DNA from 3 places in the Chloroflexus sp. MS-CIW-1 genome. Region 1 is predicted to be linked to each of the others. Evidence: riboswitches for the same ligand, from Rfam matches in the RefSeq annotation. Region 1 holds a riboswitch; each other region holds the start of a gene.
The links. A riboswitch is a leader RNA that binds a small molecule or an ion and turns the genes downstream of it on or off. The one in region 1 is predicted to bind thiamine pyrophosphate.
Positions count from the first base shown of each region.

Region 1 (4,307 bases):
ACCGGCCGCCGAGCGGTTTTTCATGGACGGGATGACCCGTGCGTTGCACAACCTGGCCGAGCAGGCCCACCCTGCCTTCCCGGTCACCATCTACTACGCCTTCAAACAGCACGAAGTGCGGGAAGCGCAGCGAGACGAGAGCGCGACAGGTGAACTGGGTGATCCCGACCCACCCTCCTCCCTCCGCTCCGCTCCCTCCTCCACCGGCTGGGAAACCTTCCTGGAAGCGGTCATCCAGGCTGGCTTTGCCATCACCGGTACCTGGCCGATGCATACTGAGATGAGAACACGACAGATTGCTATGAACACCAACGCCCTCACCTCCAGCATCGTGCTGGTCTGTCGGCCCCGTCCGGCGGATGCGCCCATCGCCACCCGCCGCGAGTTTCTTGCCGCACTCAAGGCCGAACTGCCAGCGGCGCTGGCCGCACTGCAACACGCCAACATCGCGCCGGTCGACCTGGCGCAGGCCGCCATCGGGCCGGGGATGGCCATCTATACCCGCTCTGCCCGCGTGGTTGATGCCCAGGGCACGCCGGTGCGGGTGCGCGAAGCGCTGACCCTGATCAACCAGGTGCTCGACGAGGTACTGGCCGAGCAGGAGAGCGACTTCGACGCCGACACCCGGTGGGCGCTGGCCTGGTTCGAGCAGTATGGCTTTGCCGAAGGCGAGTACGGCGTGGCCGAGACGCTCTCGAAAGCCAAGAACACCAGCGTCGAGGGGCTGGTCGCTGCCGGGATGGTTGAAGCGAAACGGGGCAAGGTGCGCCTGCTCGCACCGAAGGACCTCCCGTCCCATTGGGACCCGGCCGGTGATAGCCGGGTCACGCATTGGGAAGCCGTCCATCATCTGATCCGGGTGCTGAACGACGGGGGTGAACTGGCGGCGGCGGCGTTGGCAGCGAAGCTGGGCAGTCGAGCCGACGTGGCGCGCGAACTGGCCTACCGGCTCTACACCATCTGCGAGCGCAAAAAACGCCCGGATGAAGCCTTTGCCTACAACGCGCTGGTGCAGAGCTGGAGCGAGATTGCGCGGTTGATGTACGAACAGCGCCAATCGCCCTCGATGCAGCAAGCGATGGATCTGTGACGTGCGGTGTCGGCACCCCCTCACCTTCCCCCCAGCCCCCCTTCCTCTCCCACGCTGCGGGAGAGGAAGGGGGGAGGGTGCTCCCTCACCTTCCCCCCAGCCCCCCTTCCTCTCCCACGCTGCCGGAGAGGAAGGGGGGAGGTGCCCTCTCGCCTACCCCCTAGCTTCCTTCCGCTCCCATACGGGTAGAGAAAGGGGGAGTTGAGCGTAGCAGTAGCGATCCTGCGTCTTTAACGATACCGAGTTCACGAACTAGATCACCCCTCTCCCGCAGCGCGGGAGAGGGGCCGGGGGTGAGGAACACCCCTCTCCCGCAGCGCGGGAGAGGGGTTGGGGGTGAGGGCCACCCGCAGCGCGGGAGCGGGGCTGGGGGTGAGGGCCGCCCGTAATCTCCTTAAGCCCCTACGGCAGCCACCGTTCCAGCCGATACGCACTGTCCCAGAACATCCACTCTAGCCGGGAGGAATAGATAAAAGCCTCACGCATCCGCTGTTGCAAGATAGCTGAAGTGTGTTCGGCGACGCTGTCGGTCAGCGCAATCGCCTGTTTGACCACCTCATCAAATTCTTGACCGGCGTAGGTGTCGATCCATTTCTGATATGGATTGTTCGGCGCTGCACGATGGTAGATATTGTGACCGACTTCTCGGTAGATCCAGAAACAGGGCAGAAGCGCCGCCATTCCTTCTTCATAACTACGACAGGCGGCAGTGGCTAGCAAGAAATTGGTATACGCAAAGCAGGCTGGCGACGGTTGTCGGGTCGGTGATTCAATGCCAAATTCCCGGAAGTAGGTGTGATGCAGGGCGCGTTCGACGACTGCTACCCCTTCGGCGAAGCGGACAAACTGAATGATCGCGGCTTCGTCGGGCGCCCGTCCGGCCATGGTTGCCAGCGCTCGCGCAAAATCGGCCAGGTAGAGCGCATCTTGCTGCATGTAGAAGGCAAATTTCTCGCGTGGCAGTGTGCCCTGGGCTAACTCTTCATTGAAGGGGTGTTGAATGATTGCCTGGTAGATGTCGGTAATCGACTCCCAAAGTGTTTCGGTGAAACGCATTGTAGTTCTCCCTGCGCATGACGAACGGAATGCTTGCCCGCAGGAAGCATAGACAGAGAGGGGAAATCAGCGATATCGGGGGATCATGTTCATATCCGTTCCGATTTCCTACGCCGGTATTACCCGGATCAGGTGCAAGGGTCCCTCTCAGCCTCGCGTGAATTGCGAAGCGCCCCTACGGAACGCTTTCGCGTATAGCGAGTACTGAGAGGAATGTCAAGCCTCTTTTCTGTCACATCGCTGGCCTATGTCGGGCAGGAATGCTGGGGACGGCAGGCAGGTTGAGCATCTGCCCCTTCCGTGGGGTGACCGTCCGGTGTTCCCGGAGACGGCAGTGCGGCAGGCGGGTCGAGAACCCGCCCCTCCCATACGCTGACGATACAATCGACGAGCGAAGCGTGGCGTGGTGAGACCACTGTCGGAATGGGAAGCCGAGCACTGCTGCGCGTACTGGAGAGAAGTGAGGAACACCTCTGCTACTCTCATTTCTCTTTCCTCTCCCTTCTCGCCACACCTCTACTTGGTAGGGTGAAAACCTTTGAAAAGCCCTATCGGTCACAACCGCCTGAACCAACTAGTGTTGGCCCCATTGCTAACCGCTTATCACGAACTATTGCGACAAACGTCTGATTGGCTGCACAACGATAGCCTTGGTGGTGAAAAAGAACGCCGACCGTTCGTCGTGGAATTGGGTCTACTAAAGCAATAGCGCTGGTTGATTGGTTAAGACGAATGCCAGCAGTACTGTAGGTGCTGTCTGGCAACCGCTGGGAGGCATTCCGTCGTACACTGGCGCCGGGGGTGTCGTATGGGCACAGCGCCGTCGTGTCTCTCCTGGTCGACTATCGGGTTCTATCCATCGTTAGGAGGCATCCGTCGCGCCTTGACACGAGGGGATGCGGATAGGCGCTCTTCTCAGCACTGGCAAAATGCACCTGGACGCAGTAAATGATTGAAGACACCCCGTTATCTCGCCGATCACGCTCGTCAGCGGATGGTAGGGGTAGGTTTTCAACCCGCCCGCATGGCGTTCTCCTGAGACGGACGCAGATTCTCCCGCTGCCACTACAGGACGCGGGCTAGCAGCAGCGGATGGGTGATGTTCGTCGGTGTCGCAACGTTGTTGAACCGTTCGGTCATCGTGAAGAACCCGAAACTGAGAACGCCGAACAGCCCTACCGAGGCACACACCAGCCGGCCACATGAGGGGAAATGTTCCGTTGGCGGCGAAATGACAACCCAGCACGCAACAGCGATATTGCCATCGCATGCTATACGAATGCTATACGATCAGCGCCGCAGCACATTCTTCGTGCATAACTGCCCGAAACCGGCCCCAACTTGACCATTTGCCATTGATGGCTGCATCGGATTGATCAGCTAATTGACGCAGTTGAGCTGCTAGCAGCGGTAATTCAGTTGGCAAGACTGACCGAAATTCGGCAACCTGTTCGGCTGGATCGGCAGCTTGAAGGGTACCGGCTAATTCATCGAGCAAGAAGACATAGCTGACGAAGAAACGAGGTGCTGGGGTATCGAGCTGGTAGGTGATCATGCTCAAAAATCGATTGATCCTCACCGTGAGACTAGTCTCTTCGAGCACTTCGCGGTTTAGTGCTTCTATGATACGCTCGCTATGACCGATCCCGCCGGTCAGCAGACGAAAAACGCCAGGCGGGTAATACGTCTTGCGTGCTGTGATCAGTGTTCCGTCGGGACGTCGGATGACCATCCCCACTTCACCAACCCGATCAGTTTTCGTCAGCGGATCGAAGCGACCGTCATCGAGGTGAATATGACGATAGCGAGGTGAACCGTAAGCTGCAACCAGATGCTCAATTTCACTACGATGCCATGCTGGGATACGAGCATACGCAGCCCGCCAGTTCAGATGAGCGTTGTGTTGACTCATACGTGGTATCACCTCACAGGCGCGAGACGATGGTCAAATCTGCTGCCGACCAGGTTGCCAGGTCTTGATGCGGATGATGGGAATCGCTGCCGCCAGAAATGAGCAGATGATGACGCTTTGCAGCGGCCAGCAATCGTTCACGGGTGGCCGCATCATGGGTTGGATAGTAGACCTCAATGCCGTCCAGACCAATGGCAGCCATCGCCGCTATATCCTCATCACTCGCCGGAACTGCATAGATTCCTTTTT
Region 1 is NZ_JAUBWR010000003.1:94,287-98,593, forward strand. It holds gene QTO31_RS17525 (DUF1156 domain-containing protein) at 1-1,090, shown strand, start outside; gene tenA (thiaminase II) at 1,493-2,146, opposite strand; TPP riboswitch at 2,234-2,333, opposite strand; gene QTO31_RS17535 (hypothetical protein) at 2,685-2,855, shown strand; gene QTO31_RS17540 (NUDIX hydrolase) at 3,429-4,058, opposite strand; gene QTO31_RS17545 (PHP domain-containing protein) at 4,072-4,307, opposite strand, start outside.

Region 2 (4,307 bases), on a different contig from region 1:
ACTGTGCATAGGCCTGCCAGACCTCCAGTTTCTGCTCCCCCCAGCGAGGAGCTTCTGCCTGATACTGACCGGCCAGATACTGCTGACTCCGCCGTACTAGCTCTGCATCAAGCTCAGGTACTGCCTTCAACAAAATCTCTGCCGCAGCAGCCGGTTGCTCGATGGCGAAACGATAGCCGGCACTAGTTGCCGCCAGGAATCGCCGCACCAGATCGGGGTTTTCGGCGACGAGCTTCTCGCTGGTGATGATAACCGGCGTGTAATAGTCGGGAATGCACTGCACATCATTCATCATCACAATATTCAAAGGGATACCGCGCACCTCAGCCTCTATACCAGTCCATCCCTTAAAAATCCAGACAAAATCAACCTCATCACGTTCGGTAGCGACAAAAAAATCGGAACTCCCGATGTCAACAAACCGTACCTGGTCGAACTGATCGCCAACACCCGCACACTCGAGCAACCCACGAATAACCGCTTCCTCGATTGGTGAACCAAATGCCCCATATTTTTTGCCAATAAAATCGCGTGGGCTGGTGATACCCTCTTCGACCCGACTGGCAAAACCGCTGGTATTGTGTTGAATGATAGCTGCAATAGAGACAATCGGGACGCCTTCCACCCGAGCCTGAGTGACGCCTTCCTGATACGAGATACCAAAATCGAGTCGTCCGGTGGCAACGAGTTGCTCGACCGTACCACCCTCTTGCGCACCGAGAATCTCAACCTGCAACCCTTGATCTGCATAGTAGCCTTGCATCTGCGCCACGTAGAGACCGGTATGGTTCGTATTTGGCGTCCAGTCTAATCCAATCCGCACCGTAGTTAGGGGCCGCTCAGGGGTTGCCGGTACAGAAGTAGTGGCATTGCCACAGGCCGTCAAGACGAATATCAGTACAAGTATCAGCCATTTGCGCATCAGTGTTCTCCTTTCCAGAAGACGATCTTGCGTTCGAGCAAACTTACCAGGGTAAAAAGAACGATGGTCAAAAGCGACGTAACCAGGGCAGCAACAAAGACCTGATCGGTACGGAAAGCTCGCAACGAGCGGGCGATATAGACGCCAAGTCCAGTGCTGGCGCCGATCCACTCAGCCAAAACCGCACCAATAACACTGTAGGTAATTGCCACCTTAATCCCGGTGAACATAGCAGGCAATGCGGCCCGCAACCGTAACAGGCGCAGCAATTGCCAGTAGTTTGCCCCCATCGCTTCCAGCAAACGGCGCTGATCACGATCGGCGTTCTGCAGGCCATCAATTGTGTTCACCACAATGGGAAAGAAGGTCACCAGGGCGACGACGATCACTTTTGGCAAGAGACCAAAGCCAAAACCAACGACCAAGAGTGGCGCAATCGCCACAATCGGCACTGTCTGTGAAGTAACCAGCAAAGGGTAGATTGCTCGCCGCAACAGGGGCGATGCATCCAACGCTATCCCCAAACTAAAACCGCCGATCAATGCTAAGCTAAAGCCAGGAATGGTGACGGTGAGTGTGGCCAGCGTATGACCGAGCAGGATCGGGAGACTGGCAATCAGTGTCGTTGCGATCCGTGACGGTGGCGGCAGAAGCCAGTCAGGGATGGTAAGATACCAGACGATGCCTTCCCAGAGGAACAGCAAGAGGATAACGAGTAGGATTGACGGGCCGTACTCATCCAGACGACGGCGCCATAGCGCACGAGCCGTCGTCGGCGTCGGTGGTACAGAAATTGGGGCAGCAACCTCGTCACTCATACTTCGCTAGCTTTTCGGCAATTGAAGAACCGTTCGGATCGTAGTCCACCTTAATCAGGGTAAACACACGACTGGCGCCAGCCGCCAGGACGGCTTCTTGAGCTTGCTTGATGACAGCCATAATGGCATCGTAATCACCTTCAATCGTCGTTTCCATCGGCCCGACCCGGTACGGCAGACCGCTTGCAGCCACGACAGCGATAGCAGCATCAACTGCGGCATAGGTTGTTGCCTTATCGGGCAAACCACCGGGCAATACTTCAAAGCTGACAGTGATTGAGGCCATCGTTCACTCCCTTCGATTGACGAACTCCGAAAAACAAAATACCGCCATTCCGACGGTAGGGAATGACGGTATTAAAACCCGTGAAACCTCCCTCCGCTGGCATAACCCAGATCAGGTTCAAAGGGTCAGCGGCATCTATCGGGCCGCACTCTCAGCCGGACTCTTCCGGCTCCCCCGGTTGTGCAGATGATTTTGGAAAAAATAATAGAAGGAATTTGAATGGCTGTCAAGCAGCTTGCGCAGGCTGAGGGCTGTTCAACGTTTGCACCCGACCGGCCTGGCCGGATTGCTGTGCGCTCAGAAAGATGCTGCTTCCAGCGCTGACGAGCAGGTGCTGCTCTGGTCAAAGTTGATAACATCGGCAAGCTCCTCACCTTCCCTGCATACCTCGTTCACTCCCACACGTAAGGAGGGAAAGAGAGAGTTATGGCGGACGGTTGGCAGCCACTCTTGCTGCTCGTACCCCATTTTTCAGCAACCGCATAAAGGTGAAGAGAGCACTCTCTCACTCGAATAAAAATCGGCGACAGCATTATAGCAGTCGCCTCTGGTGGGCCGCCTCGGATTCGAACCGAGAACCTGTCGGTTATGAGCCGATTGCTCTGCCGTTGAGCTAGCGGCCCGTCAGCCTTATTATAGCCGCAGATACAGCTTGCCGTCAATGCGCCACGTGGCACAGTCGGGGCTTTAGGCATTGTCAGATTTTGGTCGTGTTCGTCAGGAGATCGGTTGGGGCGCAGGCGCCGCTGCGCCCGTCCACGGGGATACATCCGTTGCACCGCTACCCACTCCGACAATGGTCGCGAGGTTGGGGCAAGGCAGTGCCTCGCCACGACTGATAGGGTTCATCCGTCGTGGACGTGACTATTTCCTCAGCGTAGTTGCGACTACGAACACAAACTGAAATGAAGATGCTTACGTACACGAAAGGGATACGGCGTTACCGCATCCCTTTCGTTGTTCCTCATATTGGTCTGACAGGCCCAGCCTAGCCCTTTACCGCTTCTTTCAACGTGCTACTGGCACTGAAGCCAGGGGTCTTCGTGGCGGGAATGCGTATCTTCTCACCAGTTTGCGGATTAACCCCATCGCGTTCCTGGCGGGTGCGTACTTCAAACGTCCCGAAACCGGTAAGTGTCACCTTCTCACCACGGGCCAGCGCCTCAGTAATCACATCGAGTGCAGCGTCAATGATCTGCTTCGTCTCTTTCTGTGAAACCTTCGCCCGCTCAGCTACCGCCTTGATAAAATCCGTCTTCTGCATTGGTGCAGTCCTCCTTAACATCCATTCACAACAACCTTTTCAGAAAGCAGTATACCGTATCTGTCAAGACCTTTATCCCTTGCTGATGCGCCAAATGGCTTTTGAAACTTATCAACCGACTTTTATGGCTTTGTAATGAGCAAAAACGATTTCTACTCATCACAAAGCCATGCCAAAAATGAAGCGCATTTAATCTTCGCTGCGCTCTTGGATTACGTAAAGTAATTCAAGCAGCACATTTTTGACGCTCTCCCGATCAGTTGCGGTACAGGGTAACACTTTAATGTGCGGTGGTTGACGCAACGCCAGACGCAACTCTTCTGGCGACCACGCATTAGGGCGATCCTGCTTATTGGCCGCAATCACATACGGTGTATCGCGGTACGAGACGAAAAAATCGATGATTCGGTTCGTCTCTCGGAACGTTTCGGGGCGCGTACTATCGACCAGGATCACCAGACCAAGCATACCTTCGGCCAGGATCTCCCACATAAAGTCGAAGCGTTTTTGTCCCGGTGTTCCAAAGAGATGGAGCACGAGATCATCAGAGATCGCGATGCGCCCAAAATCCATCGCGACAGTTGTTTCCTTCTTGATCAGTCGAGTATCGTCGGTCGCCCGGCGCTCCGTAGAGACAACCTCAATTTCCGAGATCGTCTTAATAAACTCGGTTTTGCCGGCGTTCACGGCGCCGCTGATCACCATCTTTACCGTCTGCACACAGCCCTCCGCTCCGATGCTCCGGCCCCAGCTACATGCTGCGGATCCGATTGATGATCCGGTTAACAAGGCTCTTCTTTAGACGCGGCTGTTCGACCGGTGGCATACCGGCAGCCAGCACACGCTGTCGCTTGACCAACTCCAGCATTCCGGCGGTCAGAAAACCGTAGACCGCACGGCACACATCAAAATCGCTCAACCCAGTCTTTTGAGCAATTTCAGCCAGGGTATCACGACCATTAATCCGGGCAAAGACCTTCCACTCATCAGGGGCAAGGCGCATACCCTTGAGCTTTT
Region 2 is NZ_JAUBWR010000001.1:2,908,547-2,912,853, forward strand. It holds gene QTO31_RS11610 (ABC transporter substrate-binding protein) at 1-922, opposite strand, end outside; gene QTO31_RS11615 (ABC transporter permease) at 922-1,740, opposite strand; gene QTO31_RS11620 (MTH1187 family thiamine-binding protein) at 1,733-2,026, opposite strand; TPP riboswitch at 2,098-2,212, opposite strand; tRNA gene QTO31_RS11625 (tRNA-Ile) at 2,575-2,649, opposite strand; gene QTO31_RS11630 (HU family DNA-binding protein) at 3,015-3,290, opposite strand; gene QTO31_RS11635 (GTP-binding protein) at 3,480-4,010, opposite strand; gene QTO31_RS11640 (DUF4388 domain-containing protein) at 4,042-4,307, opposite strand, start outside.
Region 2: linked by a shared signal. The riboswitch ahead of QTO31_RS11620 (MTH1187 family thiamine-binding protein) and the one ahead of tenA (thiaminase II) in region 1 are both predicted to bind thiamine pyrophosphate.

Region 3 (4,307 bases), on a different contig from region 1:
TCTTCTTCGTCGAAATCGTCTTCCTCGTCGTCGTAATCTTCGTCGAAGAAATCTTCATCTGCTTCAGTATCCTCGATCTCCTCGACTTCTGCGCTACTATCCTCGACGAGTTCTTCTTCCGCAACGACTTCTTCTTCGGCTACCGGTGCCGCCGCAGCCGCATCAGGTTTCGTGCTGGTTGTCCCGCTCTGTGCAGCGCGCTGAGCGGCTGCCTTTTGCGCCTGTTGAGCTGCTTTCAACACTTTTGCCGTTGGCGCCAGCAACATTGACAAGACACGGCCCTCCATGAGCGGTTTCTGTTCGATGACGGCAATATCACTCAACTGCTCAGCAATCTGATCGAGCATCTGCCGCCCAATTTCGGGATGAGCCATTTCACGACCACGAAAGCGCAAGTTGAATTTCACTTTGTCGCCGGCCAATAAGAAGCGCCGCGCCTGATTCGCTTTTACTGCAACATCGTGATCGTCAGTCTTTGGCATGAGCCGAATTTGTTTGAGTTCCGACTGTTTTTGATTACGACGCGCTTCACGCTCTTTCTTGCTCTGCTCGTAGCGAAATTTGCCATAATCAAGCAAACGACATACAGGTGGGACTGCATTTGGCGCGACTTCAACGAGATCGTACCCGCGTTCTTCAGCCATCGCCAGTGCCTCGCGAAGCGGAACAATCCCTACCTGCGTGCCATTCTCGTCAATGAGACGCACTTCACGAGCACGAATACGATTATTGATGCGAAACCGGTCTCTAATGGCGCGACTCCTTCGTCTTGCAAAGGGTGACAGACGCGACAAGCAGGATAGTTATGGTTGCTTACTGTCACCACAACCTGACTTTCCAACTTTTTGACAACAAGATAACATCGCCCCAGAGCGATGCTACGTCAATGCGGCATTATACCAGTCTGTACGAGGTTCGTCAAACGTTGCGGGCAGGAAAACAGGAGTTTCAGCATGCACAGCTTCGAATTACCAGCCGCCTCGAAAGTGCAGGCATCTGGCCTGCGTGAAGTGGAGCTATGACGGGAAGGCGTTGGCTGCCGTATCTTCCTGCGAGAGGGGCAGTGGGAAACTCGCTAGGAGCGTGGGCATCCAGCCTGCGTTAGGTAGCCGTTCTTCAGAAGCGTATTTTAGGGTCTAACCCGCTACAATGACGAACTAGATCGGCGATGAAACAGGGTCTGGCCGTAGATGCTTGTTGGTACGGGAAGCTGCGCAGCGCTTCATACGCGGCGAATAGTTCGTAAATACTCCATTCCCCTCTCCCTACTGCAACCGGAGCGCTAGAGAAATGCGAATGGCTTGCAGGGAATACGTGGTCGTGGTATCATTAAATCTATGCCAGGGGAGCCTGGGTGAACCGGGCTGAGAGGGTGTCTCCAGCGTTACGCTACCGACACCGACCCTCTGAACCTGATCTGGGTTATGCCAGCGGAGGGAGGAGCAAACGGTGCAGATGTACGATCTGCGATTAGTGTATCCGTCCTGCGGTGGCAGGGCGGTTTTTTTACCCCTTCAATCGTTGCCGTCCGTCTGCTGGCGCAAGGAGGTACGCATGACACTCAATGAACGGATTGCCGTATTACGTGAGCAGGTACGCCAGCAGCGTCCCCTCATTCACCACATCACGAATTTTGTGGTGATGAACGACACCGCGAATGTGACCCTGCACATCGGCGGGTTGCCAGTGATGGCGCATGATCGGGCAGAAGTTGCCGAGATGGTAACGGCTGCTGGAGCGCTCGTGCTCAACGTGGGTACGTTGTCGCCTGATTGGATCGAAGCGATGTTGATTGCAGGGCGGCGCGCCAACGAGCTGGGCATTCCCATTGTGCTCGATCCGGTCGGCGCCGGCGCCACTACGTTGCGCACAACGAGTAATCGCCGCTTACTCGAAGAGCTACAGATTTCAATTGTGCGTGGCAATTCGGGTGAGATTGGCGCATTAGCCGGGATGGGTGGCGTGGTAAAGGGTGTTGAGACCGTTGTTGAGGTTGATAACCCACTTGCTGCCGCCCAGGCATTGGTCCGCCAGTACCAAACCGTGGTGGCGGTAACCGGTCGGCGCGACATCGTCACCGATGGGACACGAGTGTTTATGGTCGATAATGGTCACGAATGGCTTAAAACGCTCACCGGCACCGGCTGTTCAGCAACAACGGTGATTGCCGCATTTGCCGCGGTCGAACGTGATTATCCGTTGGCCGCAGCAGCCGCACTTGCCTGTTTTGGGTTGGCAGCCGAAATCGCGGCTCCAGCCGCACGTGGGCCAGCCAGTTTCAAAGTGGCGTTCTACGATGCAATATACCACCTTTCAGCCGACCAGATTCGGACAGGCGCACGAGTGACATTGGGAACAGAGTGAGAGCGTAGCGTCCTAGCCTGATTGAGAGCGTGTCTGAACAATACGCCTCTGGTCTGAAAGAGGAGTGTTTCAGACCCACCCCTGGAAAGGAAACCGTGATGAGCACGGCAAGAACAGTTGACTGGCGGCTCTACGTGATAACCGATGCTGGCCTAGCCCGTGGTCGTTCACATCGAGAGGTGATCGAGGCAGCGATCCGCGGTGGCGCGACTGTCGTGCAATATCGGGCGAAACATGTTTCCACCCGGCAGATGGTCACCGAGGCACAAGAACTGCGTGAACTGACCTATCGTACCGGCGTACCCTTCATTGTCAATGATCGGGTAGATGTGGCGCTCGCAGTTGATGCTGATGGTGTACATATTGGTCAGGACGATATGCCGGTGGCGCTTGCCCGCAAATTGATCGGCGACCGGTTGTTAGGTGTTTCGGCGCACAGCCTGAGCGAAGCGGTACAGGCAGTACAAGATGGCGCCGATTACCTCGGTGTGGGACCAGTCTTTGCGACGCCGACTAAGCCCGATGCTGCCCCACCGATAGGCATCGATGGCCTGACAACCATTCGGCGGCAGATATCGATCCCGATTGTCGCCATTGGTGGCATCAACCAGACAAATGCTGCTGAAGTCATACGCACGGGTGTCAATGGTATTGCGGTGGTTTCGGCAGTGGTGGCGGCAGCAGATGTTACTGCTGCTACCCGCCAACTGATTTCGATTGTATCAGCAGTTCAGGAGCAGATACTATGACGTTACCACGCTGTTTAACAATTGCCGGTTCTGATTCTGGCGGTGGCGCCGGGATCCAGGCCGATCTGAAGGCGTTTGCCGCTCTGGGTGTGTACGGAATGAGCGCGTTGACAGCCGTCACTGCCCAAAATACGGTCGGTGTCCAAGGAGTGATTGAACTGCCAGCGGCGTTTGTTGGTCAGCAGATTGACTCGGTGGTAACCGACATCGGCGTTGACGCTGTAAAAACTGGGATGTTGGCTAACGCCGACATTATTGCCGTTGTCGCTGAAAAGGCCCGTACTTACCACTGGCCGCATCTAGTTGTTGATCCGGTCATGATGGCGAAGAGTGGTGATCCCTTGTTACGGCCAGAGGCTCAACAGGCGTTGATCTCGCTCTTGTTTCCGCTGGCAACGATAGTAACGCCGAATATTCCAGAGGCGCGTGCCCTGACCGGACTTGCGATCACGACAGTGACGGAGATGGAACAGGCAGCACAGATGATTCATGCGATGGGGCCGCGTTGGGTACTGGTGAAAGGTGGACATCTGCAAGGTGACAGTGTTGATGTCCTCTTCGACGGCGCACAGTATCAGTACTTCACCGCGCCACGGATCGAAACCAGGCATACGCACGGCACTGGCTGTACGTTCGCTTCAGCGATTGCTGCCGGCCTGGCAAAGGGGCTGACAGTACCTGAAGCGGTTCAACAGGCAAAGGATTATATTACCACTGCGCTGCGCCATGCTCCTGGTTTGGGGAACGGACACGGCCCGGTACACCACTTTGCGGCCTGGTACGGCGTTAGTGAGGCGTAAAAGGATTGCGTTCCAGGTATACTGACCAGAGGGCAGACACCTGGAACGCAAGAGGAGAATACACAGGGTGCGTTAAGAAGCGCGCCCTTACTTCTTTTCAACCGTGCTGTTGACCACACCCATCAACACCTTACCGAGTTCGGCCTGGGCCTCGATCACTCGCTGCATTGCCTCTTGCCAGCTCTGCATCACCTTTTGCATCTGAGTCGTATCCCAACCACGAGCGATGGTCGTCGGATCTGACTTCTTAAGCATCTCGAACCATCCCTCAATAAACCGGCTCTGGCTCTCGGTAAAGTTGCGCGTCATCTCCAGCACTTGTCGGCTCCATTCCACCAGCGAGGTTGGTGTCATCGGATTGAGACCGGGGATGGTCGGTACACCTGGCACAGAG
Region 3 is NZ_JAUBWR010000001.1:1,586,413-1,590,719, reverse strand. It holds gene infC (translation initiation factor IF-3) at 1-707, opposite strand, end outside; TPP riboswitch at 1,333-1,456, shown strand; gene thiM (hydroxyethylthiazole kinase) at 1,555-2,364, shown strand; gene thiE (thiamine phosphate synthase) at 2,463-3,113, shown strand; gene thiD (bifunctional hydroxymethylpyrimidine kinase/phosphomethylpyrimidine kinase) at 3,110-3,913, shown strand; gene QTO31_RS06295 (hypothetical protein) at 4,001-4,307, opposite strand, start outside.
Region 3: linked by a shared signal. The riboswitch ahead of thiM (hydroxyethylthiazole kinase) and the one ahead of tenA (thiaminase II) in region 1 are both predicted to bind thiamine pyrophosphate.